One region of the Pseudomonas sp. NPDC079367 genome, then DNA from elsewhere that is predicted to be linked to it. Evidence: predicted binding sites of a transcription regulator. Region 1 holds the regulator's gene; each other region holds the start of a gene.
What was found. The regulator FliA, encoded in region 1, starts transcription of late flagellar genes. The targets are predictions, from matches to a motif close to CTAAAGTTTNNNNNNNNNNNGCCGNTAA.
Positions count from the first base shown of each region.

Region 2: ACIGDJ_RS20720 (methyl-accepting chemotaxis protein) is a predicted target of FliA. The motif match lies at 2,424-2,451, and genes of this name have one in related genera.
Region 3: ACIGDJ_RS10265 (methyl-accepting chemotaxis protein) is a predicted target of FliA. The motif match lies at 2,384-2,411, and genes of this name have one in related genera.

Region 1 is NZ_JBITTW010000027.1:44,205-48,330, forward strand. Features, by position in the region: gene flhF (flagellar biosynthesis protein FlhF) at 1-944, shown strand, start outside; gene fleN (flagellar synthesis regulator FleN) at 1,061-1,891, shown strand; gene fliA (RNA polymerase sigma factor FliA) at 1,888-2,628, shown strand; gene ACIGDJ_RS19425 (chemotaxis response regulator CheY) at 2,796-3,167, shown strand; gene ACIGDJ_RS19430 (protein phosphatase CheZ) at 3,186-3,974, shown strand; gene ACIGDJ_RS19435 (chemotaxis protein CheA) at 4,012-4,126, shown strand, end outside.
Region 2 is NZ_JBITTW010000031.1:19,845-23,970, reverse strand. Features, by position in the region: gene ACIGDJ_RS20725 (NAD(P)/FAD-dependent oxidoreductase) at 1-574, shown strand, start outside; gene ACIGDJ_RS20720 (methyl-accepting chemotaxis protein) at 727-2,352, opposite strand; tRNA gene ACIGDJ_RS20715 (tRNA-Pro) at 2,514-2,590, opposite strand; tRNA gene ACIGDJ_RS20710 (tRNA-Asn) at 2,600-2,675, opposite strand; gene clpB (ATP-dependent chaperone ClpB) at 2,972-4,126, opposite strand, start outside.
Region 3 is NZ_JBITTW010000007.1:121,074-125,199, forward strand. Features, by position in the region: gene ACIGDJ_RS10250 (formimidoylglutamate deiminase) at 1-1,232, shown strand, start outside; gene ACIGDJ_RS10255 (lipocalin family protein) at 1,352-1,921, opposite strand; gene ACIGDJ_RS10260 (hypothetical protein) at 1,951-2,205, opposite strand; gene ACIGDJ_RS10265 (methyl-accepting chemotaxis protein) at 2,487-4,126, shown strand, end outside.

The DNA.
Region 1 (4,126 bases):
ATCCGCGTGCGCTGGACTCGATGCGTTTTGAATTGAACAGCCTGCGCGAGCTGATGGAAGTGCAGCTCGGCACGCTGGCCTGGAATCAGTTGCAAGGCAGCCGCCCAGCCCAGGCCAATCTCTATCGCCGTCTGCAGCGCATCGGCCTGTCCGGCCCGCTGTCGCGCGATCTGTTGGCACTGGTTACCGATATCGAAGAGCCGCGTCAGGCCTGGCGCATGCTGCTCGCTCACCTGGCGCGGATGATTGCCGTGCCGGAAGTCGAGCCGCTGGAAGAGGGCGGTGTGATTGCCATGGTCGGCCCGGCCGGCATGGGCAAGACCACGACGCTGGCCAAGCTTGCCGCGCGTTACGTGCTCAAGTACGGCGCGCAGAACGTCGCGCTGGTGAGCATGGACAGCTTCCGCATTGGCGCGCAGGAACAACTGAAAACCCTCGGTCGCATCCTCAACGTGCCAGTCACGCACGTCGATCCGGGTCAGTCGCTGGTACAGGCATTGGATCCACTGCTACGCAAGCGCGTGGTTTTGATCGATACTGCCGGGCTGCAGGCCAGTGATCCGGCGTTGCGCATGCAGCTTGAGAGCCTGGCCGGGCGTGGCATCCGCTCGAAAAATTATCTGGTCCTGGCAACCACCAGCCAGAAACAGGTTCTAACCGCCGCTTATCATAGTTACAAGCGTTGCGGGCTAGCCGGCTGCATCCTGACTAAACTGGATGAGACGGCCAGTCTCGGCGAAGTGTTGAGCCTGGCGATCAGTCATGAATTGCCGGTCGCGTACCTGACCGATGGCCCACGGATTCCGGATGATCTGCATCTGCCGCGCCGTCATCAACTGGTCAGCCGCGCCGTCAGCGTGCAAATGCAGGAAGAACCCAGCGAAGAAGCCATGGCTGACATGTTCGCTGATATCTATCACAGCCCGACCAAGCAGGTTGGCTGAGGTATTCATGAACAGTTTTTGTACCTACATCGATGGTCTGCCACGCATTGTTCCCATCGGGAACGCGCAGCCAGTAATGTGGCCTCCGTCTATGCAAGACAAGGTAAAGAAATAACATGGGCAGCATGCATCCCGTACAGGTGATCGCGGTGACCGGCGGCAAAGGTGGCGTCGGCAAGACTAACGTGTCAGTGAACTTGTCGCTGGCGCTGGCAGAGCTTGGCCGTCGGGTCATGCTGCTGGACGCCGACCTCGGTCTGGCGAACGTCGACGTTCTGCTGGGGCTGACCCCCAAACGCACGCTGGCCGACGTGATCGAAGGCCGCTGCGAACTGCGCGACGTGCTGTTGCAGGGCCCGGGCGGGATTCGCATCGTGCCGGCGGCCTCCGGCACGCAGAGCATGGTGCACCTGAGCCCGGCGCAACACGCCGGCCTGATCCAGGCGTTCAGTGACATCGGCGACAATCTCGACGTGCTGGTGATCGACACCGCTGCGGGTATTGGTGACTCGGTAGTCAGTTTCGTGCGCGCAGCGCAAGAGGTGTTGCTGGTGGTCTGCGACGAGCCAACTTCGATCACCGACGCTTACGCGCTGATCAAGTTGCTCAACCGCGACTACGGCATGAACCGCTTCCGCGTGCTGGCCAACATGGCACAGAGCCCGCAGGAAGGGCGCAACCTGTTCGCCAAGTTGACCAAGGTCACGGATCGTTTTCTCGACGTCGCTCTACAATACGTCGGCGCCGTGCCATACGACGAAAGCGTGCGCAAAGCGGTGCAGAAGCAGCGCGCCGTCTACGAAGCCTTTCCCCGTTCCAAGTGCGCGCTGGCCTTCAAGGCTATCGCCCAGAAGGTCGACACCTGGCCGCTGCCGGCGAACCCGCGCGGTCATCTGGAATTTTTCGTCGAGCGTCTCGTGCAGCAAACCGCAGGGCCTGTGATATGACCGCCAGTGGCATGAATCTTTACAAAAAGTCGGCGCGTGACGCGCAATACGAATTGATCGAGCGTTACGCGCCACTGGTCAAGCGCATTGCCTATCACTTGCTGGCACGCCTGCCGGCCAGTGTGCAGGTCGAGGACCTGATCCAGGCTGGGATGATCGGTCTGCTCGAAGTCTCGACCAAATACGACGCCAGCAAAGGCGCCAGTTTCGAAACGTACGCGGGCATTCGAATCCGCGGCGCGATGCTCGACGAAGTGCGCAAAGGGGACTGGGCGCCACGCTCGGTTCACCGTAATACCAGGATGGTCAGCGACGCGATTCGCTCGATTGAAGCTAAAACCGGTCGTGACGCTAAAGATCACGAGGTTGCGGCCGAACTCCAATTGAGTCTCGACGATTACTACGGGATTCTGAATGACACCCTGGGCAGTCGCTTGTTCAGTTTCGACGACCTGTTGCAGGACGGCGAACACGAAGGGCTGCACGAGGATGGCGCCAGTGCTCATATGGAGCCGTCACGCGATCTGGAAGATGAACGCTTCCAGGCGGCGCTGGCGGACGCGATTGCCAATTTGCCGGAGCGTGAGCGACTGGTGTTGGCGCTGTACTACGACGAAGAGCTGAACCTCAAGGAAATCGGTGAAGTCCTTGGCGTCAGTGAATCGCGGGTCAGCCAGTTACACAGCCAGTGCGCGGCCCGTTTGCGGGGGCGTTTGGGGGAGTGGCGAGCGCGCTGAAGGCAGTGTGGGGACACTGCGAAACGAGGCTGGTGCGGTGATGAACGGCGCCGGTCTCGATCCGTTGTGCTCCAGACAAACTTCGAGTGCTATGCCGATTGATTGAAGTGGCGTGTCCAGGTGCTGGGCGCGTTTAAGACTGCTTGGAGGTCGAATTGAACAAAGACATGAAAATCCTCATCGTTGATGACTTCTCAACGATGCGGCGGATCATCAAGAACCTGCTGCGCGATCTTGGGTTCACCAACACCGTCGAGGCCGACGATGGCACCACTGCCATTCCGGTGCTCAACAGCGGCAGCATCGACTTTCTGGTAACGGACTGGAACATGCCGGGCATGACCGGTATCGACCTGCTGCGTCACGTGCGCGCCGATGAAAAACTCAAGCACCTCCCGGTGTTGATGGTGACTGCTGAAGCCAAGCGCGAGCAGATCATCGAGGCCGCTCAGGCCGGTGTGAACGGTTACGTAGTCAAACCTTTCACGGCTCAAGCGTTGAAAGACAAAATCGAGAAGATTTTCGAACGCATCGGCTGATGAATGCGCGGGGGAGCTATGGAGCATAACGAATCATCACAGGGCGATTTCGAATCGACCCTGAAAAAACACGCGGTCGAACTGGTCGAGAGCCTTGAAAAAGGCAAGTTCGGCGACGCGGTGCAACTGATCCATGAGCTCAATCAGACCCGTGACCGCGGCCTGTATCAGGAAGTGGGCAAGCTCACACGTGAACTGCACAGTGCGATCGTCAATTTCCAGATCGATCCGCACATGCCGCAGGCCGAGGAAGTGTCGCAAATCACCGACGCCACCGAACGCCTGGGCTATGTGGTCAAGCTGACGGAAGCCGCGGCCAACCGCACCATGGATCTGGTGGAAAGCGCCACGCCGGTGGTCAACAGTCTGGCTGATGAAGCGCAGACCTTGAGCGCCGATTGGGGCCGCTTCATGCGTCGCGAGGTCGGGGCTGAAGAGTTCCGCGAACTGGCGCGCCGGGTCGACGGTTTTCTGTCACGCAGCAGCACGGACAACCGTGCGGTGTCGAGCAACCTCAACGACATCCTGCTGGCTCAGGATTATCAGGACCTCACAGGTCAAGTGATCAAGCGCGTGACCCAACTGGTCACCGAAGTCGAAAGCAATCTGCTCAAACTCGTGCTCATGGCCAGTCAGGTCGACCGCTTTGCGGGCATCGAACATGACCGCGCCGCAATGCTTGCTGAAAAAGATCCACAAAAACATCTCTCGCAGGGTGAAGGTCCGCAGATTCATGCCGATAAACGAGAAGACGTTGTGTCCGGTCAGGACGATGTGGACGATTTGCTATCCAGCCTTGGATTTTGAAGTTTAGGTTTTTAGACCTGTTAGGAGCACCCCATTAATGAGCTTCGGCGCCGATGAAGAGATCCTTCAGGATTTCCTGGTTGAGGCCGGCGAGATTCTTGAGCAACTGTCCGAACAACTGGTCGAGCTGGAAAGCCGCCCGGATGATGCAG
Region 2 (4,126 bases), on a different contig from region 1:
GACCAATGCGTCGGTTAGCGAGGTCACCGCCGACAGCCTGATCACCGCCGACGGCAGCGAGATCAAGGCCAGCCTGAAAGTCTGGGCGGCCGGTATTCGCGCGCCGGGTTTCCTGAAGGACATTGACGGTCTGGAAACCAACCGCATCAATCAGCTGCAAGTGCTGCCAACCCTGCAAACCACACGTGATGAAAACATCTTTGCCTTCGGTGACTGCGCGGCCTGTCCGCAACCGGGCACCGATCGCAACGTACCGCCGAGGGCACAAGCGGCACATCAGCAGGCTTCGCTGCTGGCCAAGTCGCTGAAACTGCGCATCGAAGGCAAGACCCTGCCGGAGTACAAATACACCGATTACGGCTCGCTGATTTCGCTGTCGCGTTTTTCTGCCGTGGGTAACTTGATGGGTAACCTGACCGGTAGCGTGATGCTCGAAGGCTGGCTGGCGCGGATGTTCTATGTGTCGCTGTACCGCATGCACCAGATGGCGCTGTACGGGCCGTTCCGCACGGCGATGCTGATGCTGGGGAGCAAGATTGGCCGTGGCACCGAGCCGCGTTTGAAGCTGCACTAAGGCCAACATCCGTGGGAGCTGGCTTGCCAGCGATGGCGGTGGGGCAGGCAACATGCTGCTCGCAGATCCAGCGCATTCGCGAGCAGGCTCGCTCCCACCTCTGATCTTTATTCCGAGCCCTGCAGCGAGCGGGGCTTTTCATAGGTTGTGGATCAGAGCTGGAAGCGTCGCACCATGCCCTGCAGGGCATTGGCCAGTTGCGACAGCTCATGGCTTGATGCGCTTGTCTGATCAGCGCCAGCAGCGGAACGCACCGACAGGTCGCGAATATTCACCAGGTTGCGATCCACTTCCCGCGCTACTTGCGCTTGTTCCTCAGCCGCACTGGCGATCACCAGGTTGCGCTCGTGAATCTCGTGCACCGACGCCGTGATCGTCACCAATGCCTCACCCGCCCGCTCAGCCAAGGCTAAAGTGCTTGCTGCACGGGAAGCGCTGGCCTGCATTGACTCCAGCGCCAGACTCGAACCGCTGCGCATGCCCTGCACCATCTGCTCGATTTCCTGAGTCGATTGCTGAGTGCGATACGCGAGTGCACGTACCTCGTCAGCCACCACCGCAAAGCCACGCCCGCTTTCACCTGCGCGAGCCGCTTCGATGGCGGCATTGAGCGCCAGCAGGTTGGTCTGCTCGGCGATGGCGCGGATTACATCGAGCACTTTGCCGATGTCCTGTGACTGATTGGCCAGCGACTGCACCAGTTCCTCAGTGTTCTGCACATCACTGGCCAGCGCATTGATAGCGCTGGCGGTTTCGCTGACACGCTCCTGGCCCAACTGAGCCGACTGACTGGATTGACGCGTGGCATCGGACGTCGACACCGCGTTGCGCGCGACCTCCTCCACCGCAGCGGTCATCTGGTTGACTGCAGTGGCGGCTTGCTCGATTTCGTTGTTCTGCTCTTGCAAGCCCCGGGTGCTGTCGACGGTGACAGCGCTCAACTCGTCAGCGGCGGTGGCCAGTTGCGTCGCCGAGCCGCTGATGCCTTGCAGCGTTTCCCGCAGGTTCTGCTGCATCGTCGCAAGGGCCTTGAGCAAGCGGCTGACTTCGTCGTTGCCATGGCTTTCGATCGGTCGGGTGAGATCACCCTGAGCCACGCTTTCTGCGGCGCTTACGGCGCTGCTCAGCGGCCGCACGATACTGCGCGTGAGCAACATCGCCAGGGCCACCGTGGCCAGCGCAGCCAAACCAATGAACAGGCTGACGATGGTTCGCGAGGTTTCATAATGCGCAGCGGACTTCTCGCTTTCGGCGGCGACCTGGCGGGCGAATAGATCGGCGAGATCGTTGAGTTGTTTGCCGGAGCCGTCGACCACGGTCTTCATGTCGACGAGCAGCAATTTGGTCAGCTCGTCACGTTTGCCTTGCTCGGCGAGGGTAAATGACTGGGCAATACCGGTGCGATAGGCGGCGAAGGTTTTCTTGAACTGGTCATAAAGTTGCTGGCCTTCGGCAGTGTCGACCAGTTTGTCGTAGGCGGCGATCTTCTCGCTCAGCTCCTTGTCGCGGGTGTCCATCTGGCCGCGATAGGTGGCGATGTTGGCCGGATCCTGATCGAGCGCCATGCGCAGGGAGATGGTTCGGATGCGCAGCATCAGTTCACGAATCTCGTCGCCGCCACGAATGCTCGGCAACCAGCGGTTCTCCACCGCCACCTCGCTGTCGCGAATGCTCGACATCTGCCCCAGCGCAAAAACCCCGAGCAAGGCCACCAACACCGCGATCAAGGCAAATCCGAGGGCAGCCCGAGGTGCAATATTCAACTGACGAAGCAACATGACGAACGCCCTTATTCTTGTAATGGCTAGATCAAGGGGTGAAGTGTTGGCAGTCCCCTCGTGTTAGCGGGCTATCGGCCAGTTGTATGACGACTTGAAGAGATTCGGCTTTCGCCGGGCAAAAAAAATCCCCGTATCTTTCGATACGAGGATTTTCAATATGGTCGGGGTAAGGGGATTCGAACTCCTGACATCCTGCTCCCAAAGCAGGCGCGCTACCGGACTGCGCTATACCCCGGTTTGAAATTGGCTCCGTGACCAGGACTCGAACCTGGGACCCAATGATTAACAGTCATTTGCTCTACCGACTGAGCTATCACGGAACTACATATTTCAATTTACAACAGTGAAACCTGAAGCTTCTCGACACCGTTTCGCATCGCTGCGTTCGTGTGTCTGAGGCGCGCTATTCTACAACCTAGAACACCTCTGTCAACCCCCTAAATTGCTTTCAAGTTAATGATTTGCAACTTATTTCAGTTTTCAACCCAGTGGATTGAAACGCTGTCGGTGACTGACTGCGGGGCGCACTTTACAAGCCTTTTCCTTTGAGTTCAACAGCCTGGCGAAAAAAAGGCCTCGCAATGCGAGGCCTTCCCGGTTTCATTGCCGCTGAGGCTTAGCCAAAAACGATTTCGTCGTTCTCGACCTTGCCGGTGGCGGTGTCGCCCGGCATGAAATGACCCGACAGGATCAACTGCGCCAGCGGGTTTTCGATCCAGCGCTGAATCGCACGCTTCAACGGCCGTGCGCCATAGACCGGGTCGTAACCGACGGCAATGAGCTTGTCCATCGCTTCCGGACTCAGCTCCAGCTTCAGCTCGCGCTCGGCCAGACGACTGCGCAGACGACCCAACTGGATCTCGGTAATCCCGGCAATCTGATCGCGCGCCAGCGGCTCGAAGATCACCACTTCGTCCACGCGATTGATGAACTCTGGCCGGAAGTGCGACGTCAGCGCGTCCATTACTGCCGCACGCTGCGCTTCACGATCACCGACCAGCTCCTGGATCTGCATCGATCCGAGGTTGGACGTCATCACGATGACCGTGTTGCGGAAGTCCACCGTACGCCCGTGGCTATCGGTCAGGCGTCCATCCTCAAGCACCTGCAGCAGGATGTTGAACACATCCGGATGCGCCTTCTCGACTTCGTCCATGAGGATCACCGAGTACGGCTTGCGACGCACGGCCTCGGTCAGATAACCGCCCTCTTCATAGCCGACGTAGCCCGGTGGCGCACCGATCAGACGAGCCACGGAATGCTTCTCCATGAACTCGGACATGTCGATCCGCACCATCGCCTCTTCGGTATCAAAGAGGAATTCGGCCAGCGCTTTGCACAGCTCGGTTTTACCGACACCGGTCGGGCCGAGGAACATGAACGAGCCGCTTGGACGGTTCGGGTCGGACAGCCCGGCCCGTGAACGCCGCACAGCGTTGGCCACAGCCACGACCGCTTCTTCCTGACCGATTACCCGTTTGTGCAACAGGCTCTCCATCTTCATCAGCTTGTCGCGCTCGCCTTCGAGCATCTTCGACACCGGGATGCCAGTCCACTTCGACACGACTTCAGCAATTTCTTCTTCAGTGACCTTGCTGCGCAACAACTGGTTTTCGCTTTTGCCGTGCTGGTCGACCATTTGCAGGCTGCGTTCCAGATCCGGGATCACCCCGTACTGCAACTCGGCCATGCGGTTCAGGTCGCCTTTGCGGCGCGCGGCTTCCAGTTCCTGACGCGACTGTTCGATCTTCTGCTGGATCTGCGCAGAACC
Region 3 (4,126 bases), on a different contig from region 1:
GCGGGCCGTTGCTGCCTGGGATGCCGAATCTGCACTCCCACGCCTTCCAACGCGCCATGGCTGGATTGGCCGAGGTGGCCGGCAACCCCAACGACAGTTTCTGGACCTGGCGCGATCTGATGTATCGCCTCGTCGGAAAAATCAGCCCCGACCAGCTCGGCATCATTGCCCGTCAGCTGTACATCGAAATGCTCAAGGCCGGTTACACCTCGGTCGCCGAATTTCACTACGTGCACCACGACAGCAACGGCCAGCCTTACGCCGATCCGGCCGAGCTGGCGGTGCGCATCAGCCAGGCCGCCAGCGAAAGCGGCATTGGTCTGACCCTGCTGCCGGTGCTCTACAGCCATTCCGGTTTCGGTGGCCAGATGCCAAACGATGGCCAGCGTCGCTTTATCAACAGCACTGAAAACTATCTGAATCTGCAAGCGCGTTTGCAGCCGTTACTGGCGCAGCAAAAAGCGCAGTCGCTGGGTCTGTGTTTCCATTCGCTTCGCGCAGTCACCCCGCAGCAGATCAGCGAGGTGTTGGCGGCCAGTGACAAACACTGCCCGGTGCATATCCACATCGCCGAACAGCAAAAGGAAGTCGACGACTGCCTGAGCTGGAGCGGTCGTCGTCCGTTGCAATGGCTGTACGAGAACATCGAAGTCGATCAGCGTTGGTGCCTGGTCCATGCGACGCACGCCAATTCCGAAGAGGTCACGCTGATGGCCGACAGTCGCGCAATCGCCGGGTTGTGTCTGACCACTGAGGCGAATCTTGGCGACGGGATTTTCCCGGCGGTGGATTTTCTCGCCCAGGGCGGGCGCATGGGTATTGGCTCCGACAGCCATGTCTCGCTGAGCGTGGTGGAAGAGTTGCGCTGGCTGGAATATGGCCAGCGCCTGCGCGATCAGCGGCGCAATCGCTTGTATGGCGCGCAGCAACCGATGGTCGGTCGCACCCTGTATGACGCGGCGCTGGACGGCGGCGCGCAGGCGCTGGGGCAGCCGATTGGTGCGTTGGAAATCGGCAAGCGCGCGGACTGGATCGTGCTTGACGGCAACGATCCGTATCTGGCGACGGCTTCGGGGGACGGGATTCTGAATCGCTGGCTGTTCGCCGGTGGCGATCGGCAAGTGCGTGATGTGCTGGTCAATGGCCAGTGGGTGGTGCGCGATGGCCGGCATGCCGGCGAAGAGGATAGCGCCCGAGCCTTCACCCAGGTTTTGCGCGATCTTTTAGGCTGACCCAAAACGACTGTGGGAGCGGGCTTGCTCGCGAAAGCGGTGCATCAGTCAATATTCATCTCGACTGATACACCCTCTTCGCGAGCAAGCCCGCTCCCACATTTGATGTGTATCGAAGCTTAATTCGAAGTCTTCGCCATCTGCCGATCCGACGCGCGCCAGATCAGGCGTGTGGTGTCGTAACCCTGCTGCCGCGCCTTGCTCAGCAGCTCTTCGCGCACTACGCCGTTGACGGTCGGCGTGCGTGACAGCAGCCACAGGTACTTGCGACTCGGATCGCCGACGATGGCGGTCTTGTAATCGTCGCTGACGTACAACACCCAGTACTCGCCCTTCGCCACGCCCGGCACCAGGCGCGAGAACCAGTTATCGAATTCGACCCAGAGTTTGTCGGTCTTGCCCGGCACCTGTGGATAAGCCGTGCCTTTGGCTTCTTCCCACTGCCACTGCGGGGTCAGGCAACGGTTGAGCACACCGATGTTGCCGTCAGGCTTGAGGCTGTAGTGGGCTTCGGATTGCGCGCAGTGGCGCTGGAAGTACATCGGCAAGCGTGCCAGTTCATACCAGGTGCCTTGATAACGCTTGAGATTGACGCTGTCGACGGTCTTCGGCGCCAACGGGTCGACGCCGGAAGTGGCGCAGCCAGCCAGTACCAGGCCAGCAAAAAGGATCAGCAATAACCGCTTCATTTTTTTCTCCGTGGGCGCGAAGCCCCGGTTTACTTCAGGCCTTGGCCGGAAAACATCAGCACTTTGTCACCGGCGTACTGCACGCTGATAAAGCTGTTCTTGTCGCCCCAGGTGCAGCTGGACATACCGAGCGCGCCCGAGCAATCGGTGGGCTTGCCGAGAAGGGTTTCCACTTCGGACTTGGCCATGCCGGCCGAGAGCTTCGAGTAGTTTTCCTGATTGACCTTGCTGCATGCGGCCAACAGCACGCAAAACGACAGCAGGGCGATAGATCGCAGCGACATGGTGAAACTCCTGAAACGAGGGGGGATGGCATGGTGCCAACCAGAAGCTTAGAAGAGCAAAGTGTCATCTGGTTCCGTGAGCGAACGCCTATTTATCAGCCCGCCCGTCTGGCTTTTGCCGATAAATCAAAAACTTTGTGAAGCCGTCGAGCATTTCGTCGACTTTGCGCACACGCGCCTAATCTTTGGCGCGGCGCGGTCGAAATAAGAGCAGCGCAACGCTGCCGAATATGGCAAATTGCCGCCCTTTCCTGACCAGCCCATTCGCGGTAGTTCACTCGATGACCAGAAACATGAAATTCAGCCACAAAATCCTGTTGGCTGCCGCCCTTGTGGTGGCCGTTGCGTTCGCCTGTTTCATCTTTTTCAACGACTATCGCCAGCGTCAGGCCTTGAGCAGCAGCACCGAAGCGACCATGCAGGAGCTGGGCAGCCTGACCACCAGCAACATCCAGACCTGGCTGGAAAGCCGTATCCAACTGCTGCAATCGCTGTCGCAGCAGGTCGCCGTCGACGGCAATGCGCCCGCCAGCCTCAAGCGCATCATTGACCTGCCTGCGTACACCGGCAATTTCCAGCTCAGCTACTTCGGTGGCGCTGACGGCGTGATGTTCTCGGTGCCAGCGGGCAACCGCGCGCCGGACTACGACCCACGCGCGCGTGGCTGGTACAAAGCGGCCAACAGCGCACAACAGACCATCGTCACCGAACCGTACATCGCCGCTTCGTCAGGCAAACTGGTGATCACCGTCGCCACCCCGGTACAGCGTCAGGGCCAGATGCTCGGCGTGGCCGGGGCCGACATTGATTTGAGCAGCGTCAGCGCGATCATCAACTCGCTGAACTTCGGCGGCCACGGGCACGCATTCATCGTCAGCGCCGAAGGCAAGATCCTCATCCACCCGGACAGCAAACTGGTGCTCAAGACCCTCGCCGAGGCTTATCCAAACGGCGCCCCACACGTCAGCCCGGGCCTGAAAGAAGTCGAGTTTGACGGCAATACCCAGTTGATTTCCTTCACCCACGTCAACGGCGTGCCGTCGGCTGACTGGTACGTGGCGCTGGTGCTCGACAAAGACACCGCGTTCTCGATGCTCAGCGAATTCCGCACCTCGGCACTGATCGCCATGGTCATCGCCGTGCTGATCATCATCGGCCTGCTCGGCATGCTCATTCGTGTGTTGATGCAGCCGCTGCTGACCATGGGCCGTGCAATGCATGACATCGCTGAAGGCGAAGGCGACCTGACCAAGCGTCTGGTGATTCATGGCAACGATGAATTCGGCGCACTGGGCACGTCGTTCAACCGCTTCGTCGAACGCATTCACACTTCGATCCGCGAAGTGTCGTCGGCCACCGGCCAGGTCAACGAGGTCGCCCTGCGTGTGGTCGCTGCCTCGAACTCGTCGATGTACAACTCCGACCAGCAGGCCAGCCGCACCAACAGCGTCGCCGCGGCGATCAATCAGCTCGGCGCCGCCGCCCAGGAAATCGCCCAGAACGCTGCCCTCGCCTCGCAGCATTCCAGCGATGCGCGCAGCCTCGCGGTCGACGGCCAGCAAGTGGTGGATAAAACCATCCACGCCATGCAACAGCTGTCGGCAAAGATCAGCGACTCCTGCGGCAACATCGAAACGCTGAACAGCAACACGGTGAACATCGGCCAGATTCTCGAGGTGATCACCAGCATTTCCCAACAGACCAACCTGCTCGCGCTCAACGCTGCCATCGAAGCCGCGCGCGCCGGTGAAGCCGGACGCGGTTTCGCCGTGGTCGCTGACGAGGTGCGCAACCTCGCGCACCGCACCCAGGATTCGGCGCAGCAAGTGCAGAAAATGATCGAAGAGTTGCAGGTCGGCGCGCGCCAAGCGGTGACCATCATGACCGAGAGCCAGCGCGAGAGCGAAAGCAGCGTCGGCAT